Regions from separate parts of the Rossellomorea sp. GCM10028870 genome, predicted to be linked through region 1. Evidence: riboswitches for the same ligand, from Rfam matches in the RefSeq annotation. Region 1 holds a riboswitch; each other region holds the start of a gene.
The links. A riboswitch is a leader RNA that binds a small molecule or an ion and turns the genes downstream of it on or off. The one in region 1 is predicted to bind cyclic di-GMP.
Positions count from the first base shown of each region.

Region 1 (5,049 bases):
AACGATTTTATCCAAAGTGCCTTTATTGGAACTGAGGTATTCAAGGGACGATTTCACATAAACGATATTGTCTACATTTTCTTTATTTGCACGGTGTTTCAAATATTCCAGCATTTCCTGCTGCAGATCTACTGCCTGGACATTCGATTCAACCGTTTTCGCAATGGGAAGGGTCAGGTAGCCATTTCCACAGCCCAAGTCGGCGACGATATCGTCTTCATTGAGTTTGAGTAGTTCGAGAACTTTTTCCACCGGTACGAGCTCTTGACGTCTTGGATCCAGGAGCTTTGAAGCCTTATGGTGTTCAAATAAATCTCCGGCCATTGGGAATTCCTCCATTCGTTAAATATACCCTCATATGTATTAGTATCTTAAATCTTTTATATACAAGCAAGTTATTTACTCATAGTGTATCCTATAGGAGAATTATTACAGATAGCATGGAGTAATGTGTGTCGAAATTTTGAATTATAAAAGGATTCCCCATGAAGGAGAATCCTTTATTTCTGCTTTTGTAGTATAGGGGTTTCCTCTATGTTTTTTGCAGTGATTGATCAGTGGACAGTATAGAAAGAAAAACACCGGTTCCCTGCTATTTCCTACTAAGTATTACTTTTATAACGAAATGATTACGATTTAAACTCTAAACTTCTACTTATTATTTAGTATATGCATGATTCATGGAAAAGAAGAAGTATCTTGAATTTATTGCTTCTGTTCCTTTCATCGATCGAATGGTGTCTGTATAATCAATCCACGTTACATTTTGCAGCTTTTGATCTAATTTCGCATTAATCTCTTGTTCGATTTCCCTCATCCGCCTCATCAGCTCTCCAAAGCTCATTTTAAAATGAGTGGCTGCCTGTTGATGAGGAGAGTGTTTCACAAGTAAGGCCATAAATTCCTCAGACGTCTCGGATCGGCTCGCCAATTCATCTTCAAGACCGACCACATATTGATAGATGTCCCTTTTTTTATTCGGCAGGCCTTTAACAATATCCCGTGCGACAATTTCCATTAAATGTTCGTTCATCGTATTCACCTCGGCATAAGTTTATACCTTAACCTATTCTTTGTAGTGGTACGACATGCACTAGTTCATGTTGTATTTTTTCAAGAAGCGTTCTGCACGGCCTCCGCGATCAGAGAACTTCTGTCTTCCTGTATAAAATGGATGCGTGTCCGAACTTACTTCTACTTTTAATAAAGGATACGTGTTCCCGTCTTCCCACTCAATCGTTTCATTGGATGTTTTCGTAGATCCAGTTAAAAAGGAAAAACCGCTGTTCGTGTCCATAAATACCACTTGTTGATACTCTGGATGAATGTCTTTTTTCATTCTTAATTCCCCACCTTGAAGATTAATGTATTACCAACTTGATTTTTTGACGCCGGGTATTTGCCCTTTATGAGCAAACTCTCTGAAAGCGATACGGGACATCTTAAATTTACGGAGATAGCCTCTTGGTCTCCCTGTAACTTCACAGCGACTGTTTAATCGCGTCGGCGAGGAATCCCTCGGCAGCTTCCTTAACGCTTCATAATCACCCTTCTCCTTTAAATCCCTGCGCAAATCTGCATACTTCTGAACAAGCTCCTGACGCTTCTTCTCTTTTACTACCTTTGATTTCTTGGCCAAAATGATTCACTCCTTCTTTAATCGTAATCATTACGTTTTATAACGGAATAATGTCATTAAAACATACTCTCTATCTTTTTGCAATGATATTTACCTGCTATCTTTTGGAGTGAACTTTCCAGAACCGATCTAAAATGAAATCTATTAAAAATAGTTAAAACCGAATACCATTCAACCCGGCATTCGGTTTTATATGTCCTATGCTGCTTTTAAACCTTCTAAAATAAGTATAAAGTATTTAACTGTATCTCCGCTACGGCGATTGATGACTTCAATGTCCATTAGGATTTTCTTAACCTCTTCAGCACCTATACGTTCGATAATTATCTCTGTGATTTCTTCAGCTGTATATTCACCTACATCAGTAGACCTCAAAGCAGTCCTATTCCTTCTACAAAAACTTCTTAATTGCCTTTTTAATTCAGTCAATTCCAACATCATCATCCTTACTACAGATTCAAATCCTACCAAACACGTCGTATAGATAAAAAAGCCCACCAAAAAGGCAGGCTAAATGATACTAATAAACGTTCGGAATAGTATTCATTGTAATCCATTGTTTTCGGTAACCCGGCCATCGTTATTCTCATCTGAGAATGGTAGACCCGAGGCTTTGCGTCCTAATCTTTCAATTAGTTTGCCCTTATCAAATTGTAGGAACTACAGTTGTCATTATACTAAAAAACGTAATGTATGAGAAGATTCTTAATGGAATTAGTGAATATTCTCTAGACTTTCATATAACTAGAAAACCCGTCGTAAAAAAACCCCGCTTCTATTGAAGCAGGGTTTTAAGATTAAAAGTTAATATATTGACGTGGGTTTACAGCATTTGATTTCGATGCATTCCATGAACCTGCATGAAGTTCAAAGTGTAAATGCTGCCCGAAAGAGTATCCTGTGTTACCCATGTAACCGATTCTGTCACCCTTGTTAACTGCTTGTCCAGTGCTTACAGATGAAGAAGCCATGTGGGCATAAACAGTTGTGAACGTTTGACCGTTGATTGAGTGAGTGATGTATACTACATTTCCATAGCTTGAGCTATAGTGACTCTTGATGACATATCCATCAGCAGCTGCAGAGATTGGAACACTGCCGCGCGCTGCGATATCTGTACCATAGTGAAAACGCTTTTTACCGTTCAACACGTCCCAGCCAAAGTTTGTTGTAATCGTTCCGGAAGCTGGAGATGTCCAGGCACCGGCACTTACTGGTGCACTTGGAGCTGTTTCAGCAGGAGCTGAAGAAGAACCACCGCTGCTGCTTGTTGTTGCTTGTTGTTGAGCTGCTGCACGTTTAGCCGCTTCTGCTTCCGCTTGACGCTTGCGCTCGATCTCACGCTGACGTGCAAGTTCTGCTAAGCGTGCTTGTTCAGCCTGGATTTCACCTTCAAGCTGGTGTTCCATTTTAGAAAGCTCATCCGATTCTTTTTGAAGATCTTTTTTCTCTACTTCAAGAGAAGCCTGTTGTGCTTCAAGCTGCTTGAATAACTCAGCTTTTTGAGCTTTTTGACTATCAAGATCTTGTTTAAGAGATTCAAGACTTGCTTTAGTAGATTCTAATTCTGCAAGCTTTGCTTCTACTTCTTCTTGTTTCTTTTCTAATTCAGCCTGATCACGTTTTTGTTCGTCCATGATCTTTTTATCGGCACTTACGATTGTATTTACTGCTGTTACACGGTTGATGAAGTCACCGAAGCTGTCCGCGCCAAGTAGTACATCAAGATAATTTGCAGAGCCGCCTTTTTCCTGGATCGCACGGGCACGTTCTTTTAATAGTTCGTTACGTTCTTTAATTTTTTCTTCTAAAATTTTAATTTCTTCTTTAAGTTTATTGATTTCTGCAGTTGTTTCATCAATCTCTTTTGTTTTTTCAGCTATCTTAGTTTCAGTATCTTTTAATTTTGTACTGATTTCAGCAATTTGTGTTTGGATTTCTTGTTGTTTATTGATGTTTTGGTTAATTTCTGACTTTTTCTCATCAATCTTTCCGTTAATTTCTTCTTTTTTAGAAGAAATGTCATCTTGCTGTTTCTTTAGATCCTCCACGGAGGAATGAGCGTTAGCAGTTGTCCCCAATGTTGGTAGACTTCCGATTGTTAATGCTGCTGCAATTGATAATGATATGAAATACTTCTTGTTCAAGCGGCATGCTCCTTTCAGCTTCTATCAACCTATCAAATTTTACACTTTTAAGAACTTACGAACAGACATAAAGCTTCCCCATGCCCCGATCAAGCAACCCATTAATAGAATTAATCCGTTTACTTGATAGATAAAGGGGGTAAAATCCAATATCTGAATAAAATGGTTTTGTAGTTTTGGTTTAATAAAGTCATAGGCATAGTAGTAACCTGTTGTTACAAGAGCGATCGGGATAATAGAACCTAAAATTCCAAGCCATAATCCTTCTAGTATAAATGGCCAGCGTACAAACCAGTTGGTTGCACCCACGAGTTTCATTATCTCGATTTCCCTTCTTCTTGCGACAATCGTAATTTTTATTGTATTTGAGATGAGGAACATGGCGGTAAACAACAGACCGATGATTAACACCAGGCCAACGTTTCGGCTCATTTCCAGTACGTTAAATAATTTCTCGATCTTCGCTTCACCATACAGGGCTTCATTTACATTCTCATACTTGCTGATTTCAGCAGCAATCTTCCCAGTGTCTCGAGGATTCTCTGCTTTTACAATAAACACATCATATAATGGGTTATCTTGTTCAAATAATCTGAAATCGTCTCCCAGATCTTTCACAAGGTTCTGAAGTTCCTCTTCTTTAGAGGAATACTCGACGGATTCGACTCCACTTATTTGGTTAATCTTCTTATCTATTTCATCAATTTGAGCTTTTTCAGTACCAACCTCGAGTAGGACGCGAACTTCAACGTCTTTTTCAATATCGGTTGCAACCTTGTTCATGTTTAGCATTAGTACCATAAACACACCGACAAGCAGTAAGGTTACGGTAACGGCACTCACTGATGCAAACGTCATCCAGCCGTTACGTCCGATGCTTTTGAAACTCTCTCTAAGGTGTCGACCATACGTTCTAGCTTTCATAACCGTAATCACCTCGCTGTTCGTCACGAACAATTCGGCCATTCTCAATGGCAATTACCCGATGCTTGATAGTATTTACGATCTCCCGGTTATGTGTAGCCATGATCACTGTTGTACCACGGTTGCTTATTTCTTCAAAGATGTTCATGATATCCCAAGATGTTTCAGGATCGAGGTTTCCTGTAGGCTCATCTGCAATCACAAGCTTCGGCGTATTCACAATGGATCGTGCAATTGATACACGCTGCTGCTCTCCTCCTGACAGCTCATCAGGAAGCATTCTTGCTTTATGCTTTAACCCTACCAGGTCAAGTACTTCCATAACTCTCTTTTTGATTT
Region 1 covers NZ_JBHTGN010000003.1:352,671-357,719, forward strand. Annotated here, with positions in the region: gene ACFQWC_RS15550 (class I SAM-dependent methyltransferase) at 1-324, opposite strand, end outside; gene ACFQWC_RS15555 (hypothetical protein) at 659-1,033, opposite strand; gene ACFQWC_RS15560 (type B 50S ribosomal protein L31) at 1,094-1,339, opposite strand; gene rpsN (30S ribosomal protein S14) at 1,370-1,639, opposite strand; gene ACFQWC_RS15570 (hypothetical protein) at 1,838-2,074, opposite strand; cyclic di-GMP riboswitch class I at 2,201-2,291, opposite strand; gene ACFQWC_RS15575 (murein hydrolase activator EnvC family protein) at 2,437-3,786, opposite strand; gene ftsX (permease-like cell division protein FtsX) at 3,826-4,710, opposite strand; gene ftsE (cell division ATP-binding protein FtsE) at 4,700-5,049, opposite strand, start outside.

Region 2 (5,049 bases), on a different contig from region 1:
CAAATGCCGATTACTTCCCCCTAAGAGCTTCGCCGACAGGACAAAATCCTGTTTTCCTAATAACTTCAGTTCATTCCCTATTAAAACTGTCGTTAACGGCAGCACAAGAATCGTCAAGACGACAGCTTCAAAAACGAGTCTTTCAAAAATGGAGTGTTCCCATCCCAAAACGGGCAATCCCCAAAGCACAGGTCTTAATAGAAGATACGCAATGAGACTTAAAGGCAGGAAATGAATGGAATCAACCATTCGATCAAGCCAGTTTTTCCTGTTTTCTTTTAAATGAAAATGATAGGCAATACCTAGATAGAATCCACCAATCACCCTTAGGGAAGCGACAACCAGTGCAAATAGGAGGGTATACTTTGCCCCGACAATCAGTTGATCGAGGATGCTATACCCGAAGAAATCGGAGCCTAAGATCATCTCTCCAAATGGTTTATGAGGAGGTGCACTGATGATTCGTCCCTCATCGTTCTTCATAAACTGAATTTGTTTAATCGGCTCTTCTTTCATGACTGGATAAAGGAAACTGATAACAATCAAGAGAAAGATGACACTAAAGCCGATGGCAAACTTCCCATTATGCATATGCTGCCACCAAAGCCGTCTAATCGTAGAAAGCCAGCCCCATATCTTCCATTCATTCCACCTCGTTTTATCCCTTTTATATTTGGAATGATCGACGCTTCCCTCCCGATTAATCCATAGATATACACCTTGATACACAACAAAAAAAGGTGTGTAAATCATCATCAGCGAGATGGCTATGACCATCGGTCTGAAGTCCTGGACGATATAATACGTGATTCCTCTCATATTGAAAATCGTTTCAATGATAAATAAGCTCGACAGCATCCCCCAAATAATCAGCTTTCCATGATAAAACAGGCTTGGAGAAATATTTTTCAGTACGTGGGCAAAGAGGATCCTGCCTTTTGACATTCCCTTACTTTGGGCAAACTCTATATGTGGCTTAAGCATCTCTTCTTCCATAATAAAAAGAAGAATACGAAAGAAAGAGATCATGGGAATAATCGATAATGTGATGATAGGAGCAAGAAAGATCTTTTCATCCCCAAACTCTGTAAATTTCATTAATTCGAAGCCGAAATGCTTTATACCATACACAATGAGAAGCTGGAGCATAAACGCAAACATTAAGTCAGGTACCGTCTCAAATAGGTTTAATACTTTCTTTAGAGAAGACGTAACCCATCGGGGCAAAAACACTGTGAATAGTGTAAGGATGAATGCTATTCCCAGGCCCAAACCCAATGCTCCGCCGATAATCTGCAAAGAATACAGATAAGGTCCCCAAAGCATGTCCAGAAAATCGACGGTTATCCCTTTATAGGAATAGCTCCAATTTTCACGGTCCAAAAATACAAAAACAAATTTAATGAACTCTTCAAAGAATCCGACAAAATTATACAGACCCCTCTCCTTAAATACTTCAGGTGCGATACTCACGGCTAAAATACCAATCAACCCGAGAATATAATAGAACATAAATTTCAGCGGAAATGTGAGAAGCCTCATACTTTGATCCCCTTTTTTTCTCTTTTTCCTCAGTTTAATGGAAATGTTAAATATTTTCAATTTTATTTCAATTCCGACAAAACCACTGTAGGTTTCCACGAAAAAAGGTAACTCCCACACTTCAGAGTCACCATTCCATTTAAGCTAATAGTCGACTTGGCCTTCCCAGATAAAAGCCTTGTCCTATTGTAATCCCAATTTCCTCTGCCACTTTCATATCCTGTTTGGTTTCAATTCCTTCTAACACAATTAACGTATCCTTACCGTAAAATTGATTAAAAAAGGACAGGAATCGTTGTTTCTTATCATCTTGAGCCAGATTTAGAGCAAAATAGCGATCCAGCTTAATGATTTCCGGTTCATATTCAATGGATTTCTTGATGGAGGATGTCCCTTGACCAAAGTCATCAATCGCATACCATACTCCATATTGCTTAAGTTCTTTGAGTGACTCTTTTAATAATGGATTCTGCCAGAGTTCCTCCGCACTCGACTCATTAATCTCAAGTACAAGACGCCCCTTAATTTCAGGATGCTTCTTCATGAGGTCATAAAAATAGGTATGAAAGCTTGGGTGAAGAATCGTCGTAATATAAATATTAAGAAATAACTTACAGTTCTTCAATCCATTCTCTGAAAAGCTTTCAAGAGCTTTTGAAATGGATAAGGTATCAAGCTTATATAAGATATTCGCTTTCATGGCAGACTGAAAGACACTTTCAGGGTTTTCGTTATACTTGTTTCGTAACAGGCCCTCATATGCATAGAGGGATTGATGCTTGCCCATTTCATATAAGGGCTGAAAATCATGATAAATATAATCGTTTTGAAAAATAGTAAAGATGTTCATAGGACCCCTATACTCTCTGTTTATTTTTATAGAAGATGTCTAAATGTAAAAAAGCCTTATAAAAAAACCACACAAAAACGTATTCCTACGTTCGTATGTGGTCGGTTGCGCTACTAGCTCCCCTAAATGTAAGCGCCCATCTATCATTTAGGTTCAAAGCTCCCATTCGAATTGTCTGTATTCAATGAAATTAGTCTTATAAGAAAAATATACCACAAACGTAGTACTTATGGGGTGTGTTTTCAATGAATATTAGAAAATTCTTAAAAAAACACTCATCTTGATACATACGGATTGTCTTTAACCCAAAACCTCCATGGATAATCCCTCGCTTCTCCAGTGTTTTCAATTCCTATTCGTTTTCCTTCTACAATGTTTTCTGGCTGGTATCCTCTTGAGATGATGAGAGGCGGTTCTAAATAGCTCCCTCCGTAGTCCTCCATTGTGATGCCTAACGCTTTCGTCAGCTTTCCTGGACCATTTGTCCAATTTTTCTTTATATGACCCGGCCTTCTTCTTTCCATAAGCCCCAACCCTTCAAGTGGTTCAACGGCTCTAATGAGAATCGCTTCAGGCTTCTCTCGTTCACCGCTCACTACATTCACTAAACAATGGGTATGCATAACATATGTATATATCCGGCCTGCTTCATGAAACATGACTTCCGTCCGCTTCGTACGCCTGTTTCCATAACTGTGAGCCGCTCGATCCTCAGGCCCTAAATAGGCTTCCGTTTCCACAATGTAACCTGATGCAGTTCCCTCCTCCGTCTCTTTCATTAATACACATCCCAACAGGGACTTTGCAAGCTCCAAAGTGGGTTGTTCGAAAAAGGAAGGCGGCATAGGCGTATACTTCATGATTTTCACTTCCTTTAACCAAATAGTCAGTACTTATAAGTATTGGTATACCCCATTTACTTGAGGGTTAAATATAATAGAATGTTTAGCTTTTATTTATAGCCTACCCTTAAACAAATCTAAAGGTATGGCTTCCACCTTCCGATCATTCCTGCCCGTTGTGGTTTCTGCTTTACAAAGAGAGTTCCAAATGGCTTCTTCTACGCTATCCACGGTCATTTCAAATAGGGTGGATATGATCGGTCCGTCTTCTTTAATGAAAGAGTAAAGAATCGTGTTATCATTGTCGGGCTGATGTGGAATCCGGTGAGCAGTAGAGAAAGCAAGAACAACATCACCACTTCCATGTGCTGCATACGAACCCGTTCTTGAAAGACCGAATGAAGCACGTTTGGCCAATCGTTTAAGCTGCCTTTCATTGAGAGGTGCATCGGTAGCTAAGATGATCATGATGGATCCATCGGGTATATCCATATCCTCCCCGGTGTGAAGGGTGGGAACCATTAAATCTTTTCTGTGGCCGAAATTCGTTAATACGAGTGCTCCCACTTTATACTTTTCATCTCCAAATGCATACTCCCTGGAGCTCGTCCCTATACCTCCTTTATATCCTAAACAAAGCATCCCGGTTCCCGCTCCTACACACCCTTCTTCAACAGGTCCGGATTGTGCATGAAGAATGGCTTCCCTGGCATCTTCAGGCTTTACATGAAGGCCCCGGATATCATTGAGATAACCATCATTGCATTCTCCCACAACGACATTTACTGTCCCTGTTGTGTCGCCGATTTCAGGTGTTTCGCCCAGCATATATTGAACGGTCCCTTTTAACACATCCCCAACGGAAAGAGTATTCGTCAAGAGAATCGGGCTCTCAAGGACACCCAGCTCCTCCATTTGAATCGTCCCGACTGTTTTTCCAAAGCCATTGATTACATAGCTGGCAGCAAATATCTTTTCTCGAAACAGATTGCCTTCATGAGGTAATACCGCCGTAACACCCGTCCTTACCACGGTACCGTCATGCTCATAGTGAAGGGTTTTATGCCCAACCTTCACTCCCTCAATATCGGTAATACTGTTATTTTCCCCACATGTATACGAGCCGATACTACCTCCGATCTCCCGAAATCGTTTCCGTTCCATTAATGAAAAACCTCCTTCTTCCTTATCAGTAATTATTCGGGGCAAGAGCTCAAAACCCTTTTAAAACACAGAAGTAAACCCTATTTTTTACAGGGTAAAAATGAAGGCGGGAGTACATATTAAAGACTGTTAATGCCTGTTATAAAAGGTAATCAACAATATTGGAGGATCAAACATGAAAAAACGCTTTCTTTCGATAACAGTCTGTGCCGTCATCCCGTTTATGCTGATGACTGCCTGTAACACTAACGATACAAACGATAACCTGATGGATACACAGAACGTGAATTACGATCCGGTTTCCTATGGAAACAATGGACGAGATAGAATGGATGGGATGCAAGGAAACCAAACTCCCCTTCACCGTTTCATGGCTCCGATCGATCCAAATGGAGACTTACGCGAATTTACACACTTAGATCCAGGTGAGGAAAATACGCCTGGAAATGAAGAAGCCGGGCAGCCGAATCAGCCTGCACAAGAACCGAATACGGGTCAGCCCGAACCACCCACGGAACAGCAGCCTAAGCAGGATACACAGACTTCAGATGCAAATGGATTTATGAAGCAAGTAGTGGATTTGACCAACCAGGAACGCAAGAAAAATGGACTTAATGCCCTGAAGATGGATGGAGAGTTAGCGAATGTGGC
Region 2 covers NZ_JBHTGN010000007.1:58,451-63,499, forward strand. Annotated here, with positions in the region: gene ACFQWC_RS22035 (ABC transporter permease subunit) at 1-1,542, opposite strand, end outside; gene ACFQWC_RS22040 (EAL domain-containing protein) at 1,682-2,392, opposite strand; cyclic di-GMP riboswitch class II at 2,483-2,563, opposite strand; gene ACFQWC_RS22045 (DNA-3-methyladenine glycosylase) at 2,668-3,252, opposite strand; gene ACFQWC_RS22050 (DmpA family aminopeptidase) at 3,349-4,398, opposite strand; gene ACFQWC_RS22055 (CAP domain-containing protein) at 4,574-5,049, shown strand, end outside.
Region 2: linked by a shared signal. The riboswitch ahead of ACFQWC_RS22040 (EAL domain-containing protein) and the one ahead of ACFQWC_RS15570 (hypothetical protein) in region 1 are both predicted to bind cyclic di-GMP.

Region 3 (5,049 bases), on a different contig from region 1:
CGCAAAGATTGTTGGATACGGATGAAGGATTGGAGATTCTATATCGAAGCGCAAGCCGCTTTGAAAAGGCCGGGGTCTTCCAGGACGGCCCCTGGGAAAAGGCGTCCAAGCTTCAACCACCTCTTGTGGCCGGGTCACTACAAGCAAAGGGGCTTCCTTCGATCATTGAAATTCTTAGTGAGTTAAGAATGCTATCCATCGCAGAGGGTCAATATGAACATCCCGATGTTTCGACTGAAATGGCAGAGGATTTCCTCAATGAAGTAATGGTTCTGAATCTGAACCTGCTTTTTCCTGAAGCAACGGAAGCAGCACGGATTGAAGGTGGAGAGCAGAGTGAAAGGGCAACGGAATTATTTCGATTTCTATCGGATAAGCTTTCCTATCAAGCACTTACAACTACACTGATTAAAGAAATCGAACGTTTGACCGCACAGCGTCCGATTATGGTGAAGCGGACAGTGTCAATGATTGAAACAGCGAAAAAGATGCTCCATTCAGACTTAAGTGTAGCGGAACGACTTGTTTTAGAAAAGTATGTGTCTGCTATTGAAGGTCCGTCCCTCATAAGCAAAAGCATTGTCCAGCCGGGTGAATACCGTAAGAAGCTTATGAGTCTGTCTAAGGAAGAACTGGAGAAGGAAGCTGTTGCCTTTGCGCAGTCCATGCGTGAAACGGGGCTTGTCGCTCCCCAGCATGCGATACTACTAAGGTTCCTGAGCAGAAAGGTTCAAGAGCTTGTTCCGGCTGCCCTTCAGTTAAACGACAAAGGAAAAGCAAACCTAGACGAACATGCGGAGCTCGTATTCCAGCTGATTAAAGTGGCGATCTATCCAGCCACAAAGCAATCGGTTTATGGACTCGCCCTTATGCTTGAGCGGGGTGTATTATCTTCCTCTCCTGTATCACCGGGATTGAAAAGGCTGATAGAGCTTGATATTCGACCGGAAGTACGGAAGACGCTCCTTAATTCGTGTAAAGCTGGAGACGGAATTACAGCAAATTCTGTCCTTCTGGCCGGTGTCATCAATGTCCTCGGTCAACCGATCGGGATTGGCCAAGGCTTAAACCCGACTTGTCAAACAGCGCGGGGGATCAGCCTTTGGGCACAGCATGCTCCTGGGTACTTACTCGAACTGATTCCACGGGCAGCGAGGGACGGAGATATCGATATAATGTTTGAAGGAACGCCGGTCCATTCGAAAGAATTAAGTGGAGGGCTGGCGCCTGAGCTTCATCAAGAGCTTGATCCTGTGTCACTTGTTCTCGTTCCTCATCTTGACCGTATTTATAGTGAGATGATGAGACGTGTATCGCTTAGAGGGGAAGATGGACACCGCTGGGTGAATCCGGAATTTTATGGAGATTGGGTTCAAAAAGGGTTTAGCACAGTCATTGATTCACTAACAGGCCTCATTTCTGACTATCCGGGATTCGTTCGCCTATTCTATGCCACTCACCACCCGGAATACAATGATGACTACGGATTGATCTATCCGAATCCAGTCGGGATCTTCATCACAAATGTTCATGGAAAGCTCCTTGGCTTCCATGCCGTTTCGATTTTGAGAATCACCCAGGATCCCAAGGGCGAATACCGGATCTATTTTTATAATCCGAATAATGATGGATCACAGAACTGGGGGCAGGGCATCGAACCTTCCGTCATGGAAAACGGGGAACTGGAAGGAGAATGCTCACTTCCGTTTCACGAGTTTGTTTCCCGCCTATACGCTTTCCACTACAACCCTTATGAACAGGGAGATGCCTTTGCTGTGGAAAATGAAATTGTCGATGAAATCAAAGATCTTGCCCGGGATAGCTGGGGAAGGGATTATACGTGGGTTTGAATCAGTTTCATGGCGTTAAGCACCGTTATTGCTTAACGCTTTTTTTGCTGCCCGATGCCAGTCGATTTTTCGTGTTTTGCATGATTATGTATTCAGTAGCCATACTAAATACTGGAGGTGGAATAGATGAGAGATCATAAGAAACCTGAAGAGTTACGAATGGACACGCCGTTAAACCCGGAATTCACTTTGAATAATGAGGTTCGAAATCCCAGTCAAGTCTATGTTCCGGGAGAGTCTGTGGAGGAACATCATGCAGTAGAGGAAGGAAACGGGTTCATGGCAGAAAAGGAAATCGGACAATCCAATGAAAATGGGTAGGAGATGATAAGAATGAATACGAAAGAATTTCCCGTAGCGGACCTGTCTGAAGATACCTTGAATATAGTGAGAAACATGGAAAGTGAACTTCGCCAGCAAACGGAAGAGGATATTATTCTAATCGCTTATAAGAATGGTGGTGAAACGATTGAAGGAAGAAGATAAAGTGAAAAAAGGAAATAAAGACATGCCCGATTTCAAACAGTTAAACGACCGTGTCATCGCAGAGGAACCGAAAGGACCATTTCTCGCCATCAAAACAAATATGGATACAGCAGGAGTCAAGGATAATCCGTATGCGTCTGAAAATGCAGATCCTGAACAAGATGAGAAATTACAGCAATTTTTCGAGGATGAAGAATTATAAGCAAATAGTGTCATGAGCAGTACATAAAAAAGCGCCAATCCGAAAGTGACTGGCGCTTTTTTGATATGATTATTAATTGAAAATTACATCTTTTCAATAAAGGAAAAAGGACTATACTAAAGAGGAAGAATAAAACAAACTGAAAAAGGCAAACTTGTTGAAAAGCAAGGACTGAAAAAGCTATCGGCCTGCCCGTCTTTCGAATGGCCGCCAAGCTGCCAGGCTCCTCACAAGAGTCAAGGCTCAAGAAGAGGAGAATGAAAGATGAATAGAATATGGAAGATGAGTATTTGTCTGATCCTGTTGAGTATCAATTCTTACCAATCAAATGAAAAGGCAGCTGGTATGGACGTGAGAGGGAAAAGCACGTGGCTTTGGAATACGGTTGACATCGTCGGACATAAAGAAGAAATCATCGGATTTTTTAAAGTTCATGGAGTAGATGAAGTGTATCTGCAAGTGAACCCGAACATAGAGAAGGAACACTATCAACTATTTATTCAAATGGCGACTTTAGAAAATATACACGTGTACGCCTTGGACGGGGCTCCAAAATGGGCGACCGTAAAAGGACAATCCGCCCTCATTGCTTTTTTTGATTGGCTGGAGGAATACCAGTTTGAAACGAGTGAGGATCAAAGATTTACCGGTGTTCATTTGGATGTGGAGCCTTACCTTTTATCCGGATGGTCAACCGCCTACGGCAAGACGGTGTTGAATTATCAGAAGATGGTGAATGAAGCAGTGATTCGATCTGATTCGCTTCAGCTTCCATTAGGGATGGATATTCCATTTTGGTTTGATGGGAAAACATTTAACAATGAATTAGGAAAAGGTAACCTTGCTCAGTGGGTGATTGGGAGGACGGATGAAGTTGGTGTTATGGCATACCGGGATCTGGCGAATGGGGAGAATGGAATCATTGAACTTGTCAGGAATGAGATGGAATTTGCCCAGGCTGCAGGGAAAAAGGTGAAGGTAGGAGTGGAAACAGCTCCATCTGCTGAAGGGGAATTCCTGACATTTCATGAAAATGGAGAGCAAATCATGCTTGCTGAACTTGCTCTTGTTGATGCCCAGTATGGTACATATTCTTCCTATAATGGAATCGCAGTTCATCATCACAGAAGCTGGAAGGATCTATCTGAATAGAGACAAAGAAGAAATGAGGAATGAAAGATGCCGAAAGTAGCCTTGGTTGAAGGATCCACTGGATTGGTTGGTTCACACCTGATTGAAATACTCATCAAGAGTCCCGAGTATAAAAAAGTGATTTCGTTCGTGAGAAGAAGCAGCGGGGTGAAGCATGAGAAGTTGGATGAACGAATCATCCCATTCGATCAGATGAAGCTCCTGCCCCACGAGGAAATCGACGATGTATTTTGTTGTCTTGGAACGACCATCAAGAAGGCGCAGACGAAGGAAGCATTTAGAAAGGTAGATTACGAATACCCCGTTCAGCTAGGAAACCTCGGTAAGGACCATGGGGCCAAACAATATATGGTCATATCAGCTATTGGGGCGAGCTCCGGTTCACCGTTCTTTTATAGTAAGGTGAAAGGGGAGCTCGAGGAAGACTTAATAGCCCTGAATTATCCTGCCCTGCACATTTTCAGGCCATCCCTTCTTTTAGGGGAAAGAGATGAATTCCGCCTTGGGGAAAAAGCGGGAGAAATCTTTTCCAGAGCCATCCGCCCGGTAATGGTAGGTAAGTTAAAAAAGTACAGAAGCATCTCAGGTGGTCAAGTGGCTTATGGAATGTACCGTGCCGCCAATGGCCATGTCAGTGAAAAAGTAACCTTCCATGAATCGGATCAAATTCAGCAGCTGTAAAAAGAGGAGGATAAAATGAAGAGAGTACTTAGGGGACATCATCTTCTTTGCACCCACGGATTTAAAGGCATGGGGTATAGTCCTGATTTTGTAAACGTTATGACGGAAATAGTGGGAGAAATACGAAATGATGAAAGGGATCTTCCCATTCAGGTCGTTCAAGCCTTTGATGACGCCTGTCAAGCATGTCCACATAAAGGGAAAACAGTATGTGAAAAAAGTGAAAACTCCAATGATCATGTTCTATCATTAGATAGCCGTGTCCTCCGGCATTTAGAGCTGAAACACGGGGAAACCTATATGAAATCAGATCTGATTATCCGAACGGCTAATAAAGTGAAACCTGAGGATCTTGATCATCTATGTAAAGGCTGCTCCTGGCTTGAATATGGGGTCTGTAAGGAAGGGATCGGGAAGCTGAGAGAAAAAGTTCTGGCTTAAGAGAAGGCTCTCTTACTACTTTCTCCTATAAAATAAAAAAGACCCGCATTTGAGCTAAGCGGGTCTTTCGGGTCAGAATGCATAAAAATGTCTCAAGGCATTCACGAGATGCTTCAGCGATGGGTCCTCTTCAAGATTCACAATCATTCCTTTAATGACGACCTGCCGGGTTTCCTCTTTTTGAATTTCCTCTTGAATGACTTCCAGAGAAATTTTGGTATTTTCATCCTCTGCTAC
Region 3 covers NZ_JBHTGN010000004.1:193,019-198,067, forward strand. Annotated here, with positions in the region: gene ACFQWC_RS17205 (hypothetical protein) at 1-1,850, shown strand, start outside; gene ACFQWC_RS17210 (hypothetical protein) at 1,977-2,171, shown strand; gene ACFQWC_RS17215 (hypothetical protein) at 2,184-2,336, shown strand; gene ACFQWC_RS17220 (hypothetical protein) at 2,320-2,538, shown strand; cyclic di-GMP riboswitch class I at 2,676-2,761, shown strand; gene ACFQWC_RS17225 (amidase) at 2,803-3,690, shown strand; gene ACFQWC_RS17230 (NAD-dependent epimerase/dehydratase family protein) at 3,718-4,371, shown strand; gene ACFQWC_RS17235 (DUF1284 domain-containing protein) at 4,387-4,812, shown strand; gene ACFQWC_RS17240 (TetR/AcrR family transcriptional regulator) at 4,885-5,049, opposite strand, start outside.
Region 3: linked by a shared signal. The riboswitch ahead of ACFQWC_RS17225 (amidase) and the one ahead of ACFQWC_RS15570 (hypothetical protein) in region 1 are both predicted to bind cyclic di-GMP.

Region 4 (5,049 bases), on a different contig from region 1:
ATGGGGTTATTTTAAAAGGGTTTTGACAAATTAGGGTTTGGTGTGATGTTTTTTTGGTCTTTTTTTACAAATATAATTGTAAAAAATGCGTTTTTTGTATACAGATTCGTTTTGTTGTGCCGCTTCCGAGCAAACTTGTGCCGCTTTTGGACTTTGCTGTGCCTCTTTTTAACTTTGTTGAGGCACTTTCCACAAAACACGTGCCAAAATGTGAACAACTGGAATCATTATCGTTCACCACAAGCGAAGGTCTAATACAATCGCACTCTTTGCCAAGCAAAAAAACGCCGGCCCCCAAAAGGAGACCGACTCAATATGAAGACATTAAGGGGAACGACTACTTTCTTACTCACTGCTACACATGTTTATTTCTAATGAGGTAGGTTTGAGGCATGTTGCGGTGACCATTGGCATTTGAGACAGCTGCTTATTAGGTTGGTTGGATTGTTCGTATGGAAAGAATTCTCGATGAGGGTGTTTTACTTATGATGAGGTTTTCAAAACTGGATTCGGGTACTCGTATCCTTGCTCAAGGGCTGTCACCCGTTGAGATAGATAGAAATTTTCGACGTTCGCTCTTGCTACTTTTTTGATGAGGTCTTCTGTTAACTTTTCCATTCTGTCGATTCTTTGTTCAAGATCTTGCAGTGTGGCCACAACTCCATCTCCCTTATAAAAATATTAGAACGGTAATTCGATTGTTTCTTTCTTGCTTGTCTCTGAAGCATTTACAGGCTCCCGCTTACTGTCCATAAATCTGACATTTTCAGCGACGACTTCCGTTACATACGTACGCTTTCCCTGATCATTCTCATAATGACGGGTTTGTATGCGACCCGTCACTCCAACGACAGATCCCTTTCGGCAGTATTTCTCCATATTGTCTGCAGCCCGGTTCCAAACGGTACAGAGTACGAAGTCTGTATCAATTTGGCCTTTTTGATTCTTGTAGTTACGATTCACAGCTATTGTAGCGTTAAGTATCGATTTTCCTTCCAATGTCTTTCTTGCTTCAGGATCTTTGGTCAGCCTTCCGACGATGGTCACTTGGTTGATCAATTCGCTTCGTTCCCTCCTTTCTCTTAAGGTGTTTTCATCTTACAACCATCTCTCCTATGTTGTAAAATCGTAAATTTCCGAAATTCGAGGCGAAAATGGCTTGAATTTCCGAAATTCCCCTAGGGAGATTTTCTGTTTTTTACTAAAAAGCGGGGTCAAAATCACAAAATTGCATCTTTCGTTCTTTTTTTCATCGAGGAATTTGTTAGGGAAACAATTCCTACTATGATATAATTTTATAAAACCTTTAAATGGGAGATGTTCGTTCATGAAAACCTTTAAAGTTATTTCACTTCAAGTAGTGGAAAACGATGAACTGCGTGACTTTGAAATTGTGGACGGTCTGATTATAAATAAAGAAGATGGACAGAGTACATGGCTCGTCGAAACATATTTGTCGAATGAATATATTGAATTCTTTCAAGAGGCTCAACAAAGGAAGGAAGATTTGGAAATCCAAGTCGTCATTTCTCATAAAGCCAATGACCCGGCTGCTTTCATGACATCCATCCGTTGTATTAAAGAGATGGATGACCATATTAGCATTATGTTTGAGGGGAAATTGAAGAAACAGCGCAACGAATATGCTGAATTACTGTTAGACGACTTAGTTCAAAAAGGATACTCAGGAGAAGAACTCATTCGCGAATTCCGTGAGAAAATGGTATCGAAACCGCGTATTCCGGCCACTGCTAAACCTAGTGTTTAATTATACGAAATTATGTAATATCCATGTGAATTTTTATGATATAATGAAATTAATTTTTGTGACTTCAGTTATGAAGTTCTTAGGTAGGTGTCCCTTGTGATCGGAGAAAGAGTAAAGAAATACCGACAAGAAAAAAGAATGTCTATGACAGAGCTTGCTGAAAAAGCCGGTGTCGCTAAGTCATATTTAAGCTCAATAGAACGCAACCTTCAACAAAATCCATCTATCCAATTTCTTGAAAAAGTGTCAGCTGCTTTAGGAATTCCGATGGATGCTCTATTACATGATCAATCAGAAAATCAGAATATCGACCATGAGTGGCTCAAAATTGCGGAAGAAGCTATGGATTCCGGTATTTCAAAAGAGCAGTTCCGTGAGTTCATTGAATTTAACAAATGGAAATTAGGTAATAAATAAAGTCTTGCGATCGGCTCGCAAGACTTTATTTATATTAAATCACTTTGTACTCGGCTTTCATTTCCTGGGATTGATTATGAAGAAATTCTCTGATTTCTTTTTTAGAAATTCCGGCGTCCAGTGCTTGTTTGATAAGTTCCATCCATTCAAGATCAAGTTCACGATTTGTCAATATAAATACCCTCCCAAAATACATGTATGTATTCCAGGCAATCCAGCCATCATAGTTCTCAAATAACCACACCTTCTACATTCATATATTCAACATGTTTGTGAAGATATGCCTACTCTATAACCTTAGATCTGTGACTTTGCGTCCTCATCTTTCAATAAGTTTGCCTTTATCTGACTCTTCCCTTCGAACTACTTCGATTATACTAATAAAAGTTCCTTTCATTTGTTGTTTTTTGTCAATTCCGTCAATTTAATTTACACTTTTTTCCTACACTTTAACCCATATTCTGACAATATCAAAATATTAAGCGTCTTTTTATTAGAATATCTTGTTAGTATTTGTCGTAAAACTACGAATACATGCTATTTTTATAGCTTTCCAGCTTTTTTCTTAAAGGGAGGACTTTTTCATTAATACTTTGGTAATTACTAGGATTATAGAACGCATGGTTAGATAAGTCAAATCCGCATGTGGGGCAGATCCATTCGCCCGATTCAGTACTACTGTAGGATGGTCTGGTACAGCGGTTGCAGGTTTTTTTGTACATAACATCACCTCTTATTAATATGTCTCTTTCTTTTTTCGTATAAATCTATTTAGAAATATTAAAAGTAACCCTGCAGTAATAAAGGAAATCCCTAAAAATAGTAATTTATACATATCGGTCGCAGTATTTGGTAAATTCAATCCCTTTGATGATAGTGGTTTTGAAGGAAATGTGCTTTTATCTGATTCTGACCTATCAATAATTGGTGTGGTAGAATCAGTATCTTCTGAAGGCTGTGGGGCTAAATTGGATTCTGCCGATATAATGATCTCAAATAGTGCTGAAGTATTTTGATACTCGTTCCCCAGTTCATAGGGAATCATAATTGAAAACATTAAATCTTTCCTTTCACCTTTTTTCAATAATTTCGGTGAAAATCCGTTGAAATTTTTTAGTTTATCATCAAATAGTAAATTTGATGAACTATCCGTATAAACCATTAAATCTAATTCATTAAAAAGCTTCTTATCAGGTTGCTTACTGTTTACTTGAAAAGTATAGCTTATGTCTTCAGTTCCTCCATTTTTAATCGTTAACGTTTTTTCCGTCCAATCCCCAGGTTTCATATTATCTATTTTAAAAAGAAATACTTCATCAGGGATAACTATCAGATCTATTTCGTTCGCTGTAGCCTTTTGTATATTCACTAATCCTGAATAAATGAAAACTACAGTAAATAAAATGATTAGTTTTTTAGAATTCATATTTTCATCCCCTATAATATATGAATATATACTTAATTAATGTTGATTGTTACTGTTTTGTTCTTTTTAAAGAACTTATTAATTCATTATAAGATTCAAATTCTTAATTTGAAATCCTCAAATACATCCAATACACAACTCTAATGAGCAATTATCGGTCATTCTCTCAAAATTGCTTTGTTTTATTAACTTTTTTGTATTTTATAAAATACATTTTGTTCTATATAATGAATTAAACTGTTATAAAGGGAGTAATATTCATGGTAGGTGAGCGGATTAAGAATCTGCGTGAGCAGAAAGGTTTAACAATTAATGAATTAGCATTACATTCTAATGTTTCTAAGTCTTACATTAGCTCCATAGAAAGGGGGCTGCAGAAAAACCCCTCTATTAAGGTATTAAAAAAAATTGCACTTACTTTGGATACTTCTTTAGAAAATATAACCTCTGCGCATAATAAAGTAATTATTCTTGGTGAAGAGTGGATTGAACCTCTTGAACATGCTATTGAGCACGGTTTAACCAAGGAAGAATTTCATGACTTCCTTTCTTTTGTACAATATAAAAGGAGTAAGCATAACAATGAATAGACTACTATTAGTTACTGGATCCATTCTTCTATTAATAGGAATAGGTTGTTCCGTTCTCGCTATTTCGGAAATGAATAAGCAGGAAGAGGCTCAGATGGATTCTTTAAAAGAGGCGAAGAGTTTGGTTCTAAAAGATTCTGAGGAGAATTCCGGAAGTCTAGAATCAGTCAAAATGGAATATCACTTTGAAACCGGTGATGTGATAGGGCTTTTAAATATCCCAAAATTAGGGCGTGAAGTTCCAATCATCTCAGGTACCCATGAAGAGGACTTAGAAAGAGGAGTTGGTCACGTCTCAACAACTAAACTTCCTGGGCAACAAGACCGAATTTTTCTTGCTGGTCACCGGGATACCGTGTTCAAACAAATGGGGGAGCTAAGAAAAGGGGATACCTTATCTATTCAGTTGAAGACTGGTGTATATGAATATGAGATATATGAAACGTTCATTGTGGATGAGACTGATCTTTCCGTCCTTGAGCCAACCTCTCCAGAAGAAATCCTCACCCTTTCCACATGCTATCCATTCGAATACCTTTCAAGTACAGAAGAGCGTTACATCATCAATGCCCGAAAAGTAAATTAAAGCGCAGAAAGCTAATAGCCTCTGCGCCCCACTACTACTCGTCCTTATTATCCTGATCTTGCATATCTAGATCATCTTCTACAGCGTCTTCTTCAGGCGTGTTTTCATCCTTCGCTGCATCTTTGTCCCCTGGCTCGTTCTTATCTTGGGACTCATCCATTTCGTTATTACCCATATCGTCATTCTCATTCATGCCGTCATCTTCCGGCATTTCTTCTTCCGTTGGTGCCTCATCTTCCGGAGGAGGCTCCTGGTCTGCGTT
Region 4 covers NZ_JBHTGN010000005.1:237,629-242,677, reverse strand. Annotated here, with positions in the region: gene ACFQWC_RS19675 (hypothetical protein) at 484-657, opposite strand; gene ACFQWC_RS19670 (single-stranded DNA-binding protein) at 682-1,059, opposite strand; gene ACFQWC_RS19665 (YwpF-like family protein) at 1,328-1,768, shown strand; gene ACFQWC_RS19660 (helix-turn-helix domain-containing protein) at 1,865-2,185, shown strand; gene ACFQWC_RS19655 (anti-repressor SinI family protein) at 2,220-2,357, opposite strand; cyclic di-GMP riboswitch class I at 2,391-2,535, opposite strand; gene ACFQWC_RS19650 (TasA family protein) at 2,922-3,611, opposite strand; gene ACFQWC_RS19645 (XRE family transcriptional regulator) at 3,872-4,201, shown strand; gene ACFQWC_RS19640 (class D sortase) at 4,194-4,787, shown strand; gene ACFQWC_RS19635 (hypothetical protein) at 4,822-5,049, opposite strand, start outside.
Region 4: linked by a shared signal. The riboswitch ahead of ACFQWC_RS19655 (anti-repressor SinI family protein) and the one ahead of ACFQWC_RS15570 (hypothetical protein) in region 1 are both predicted to bind cyclic di-GMP.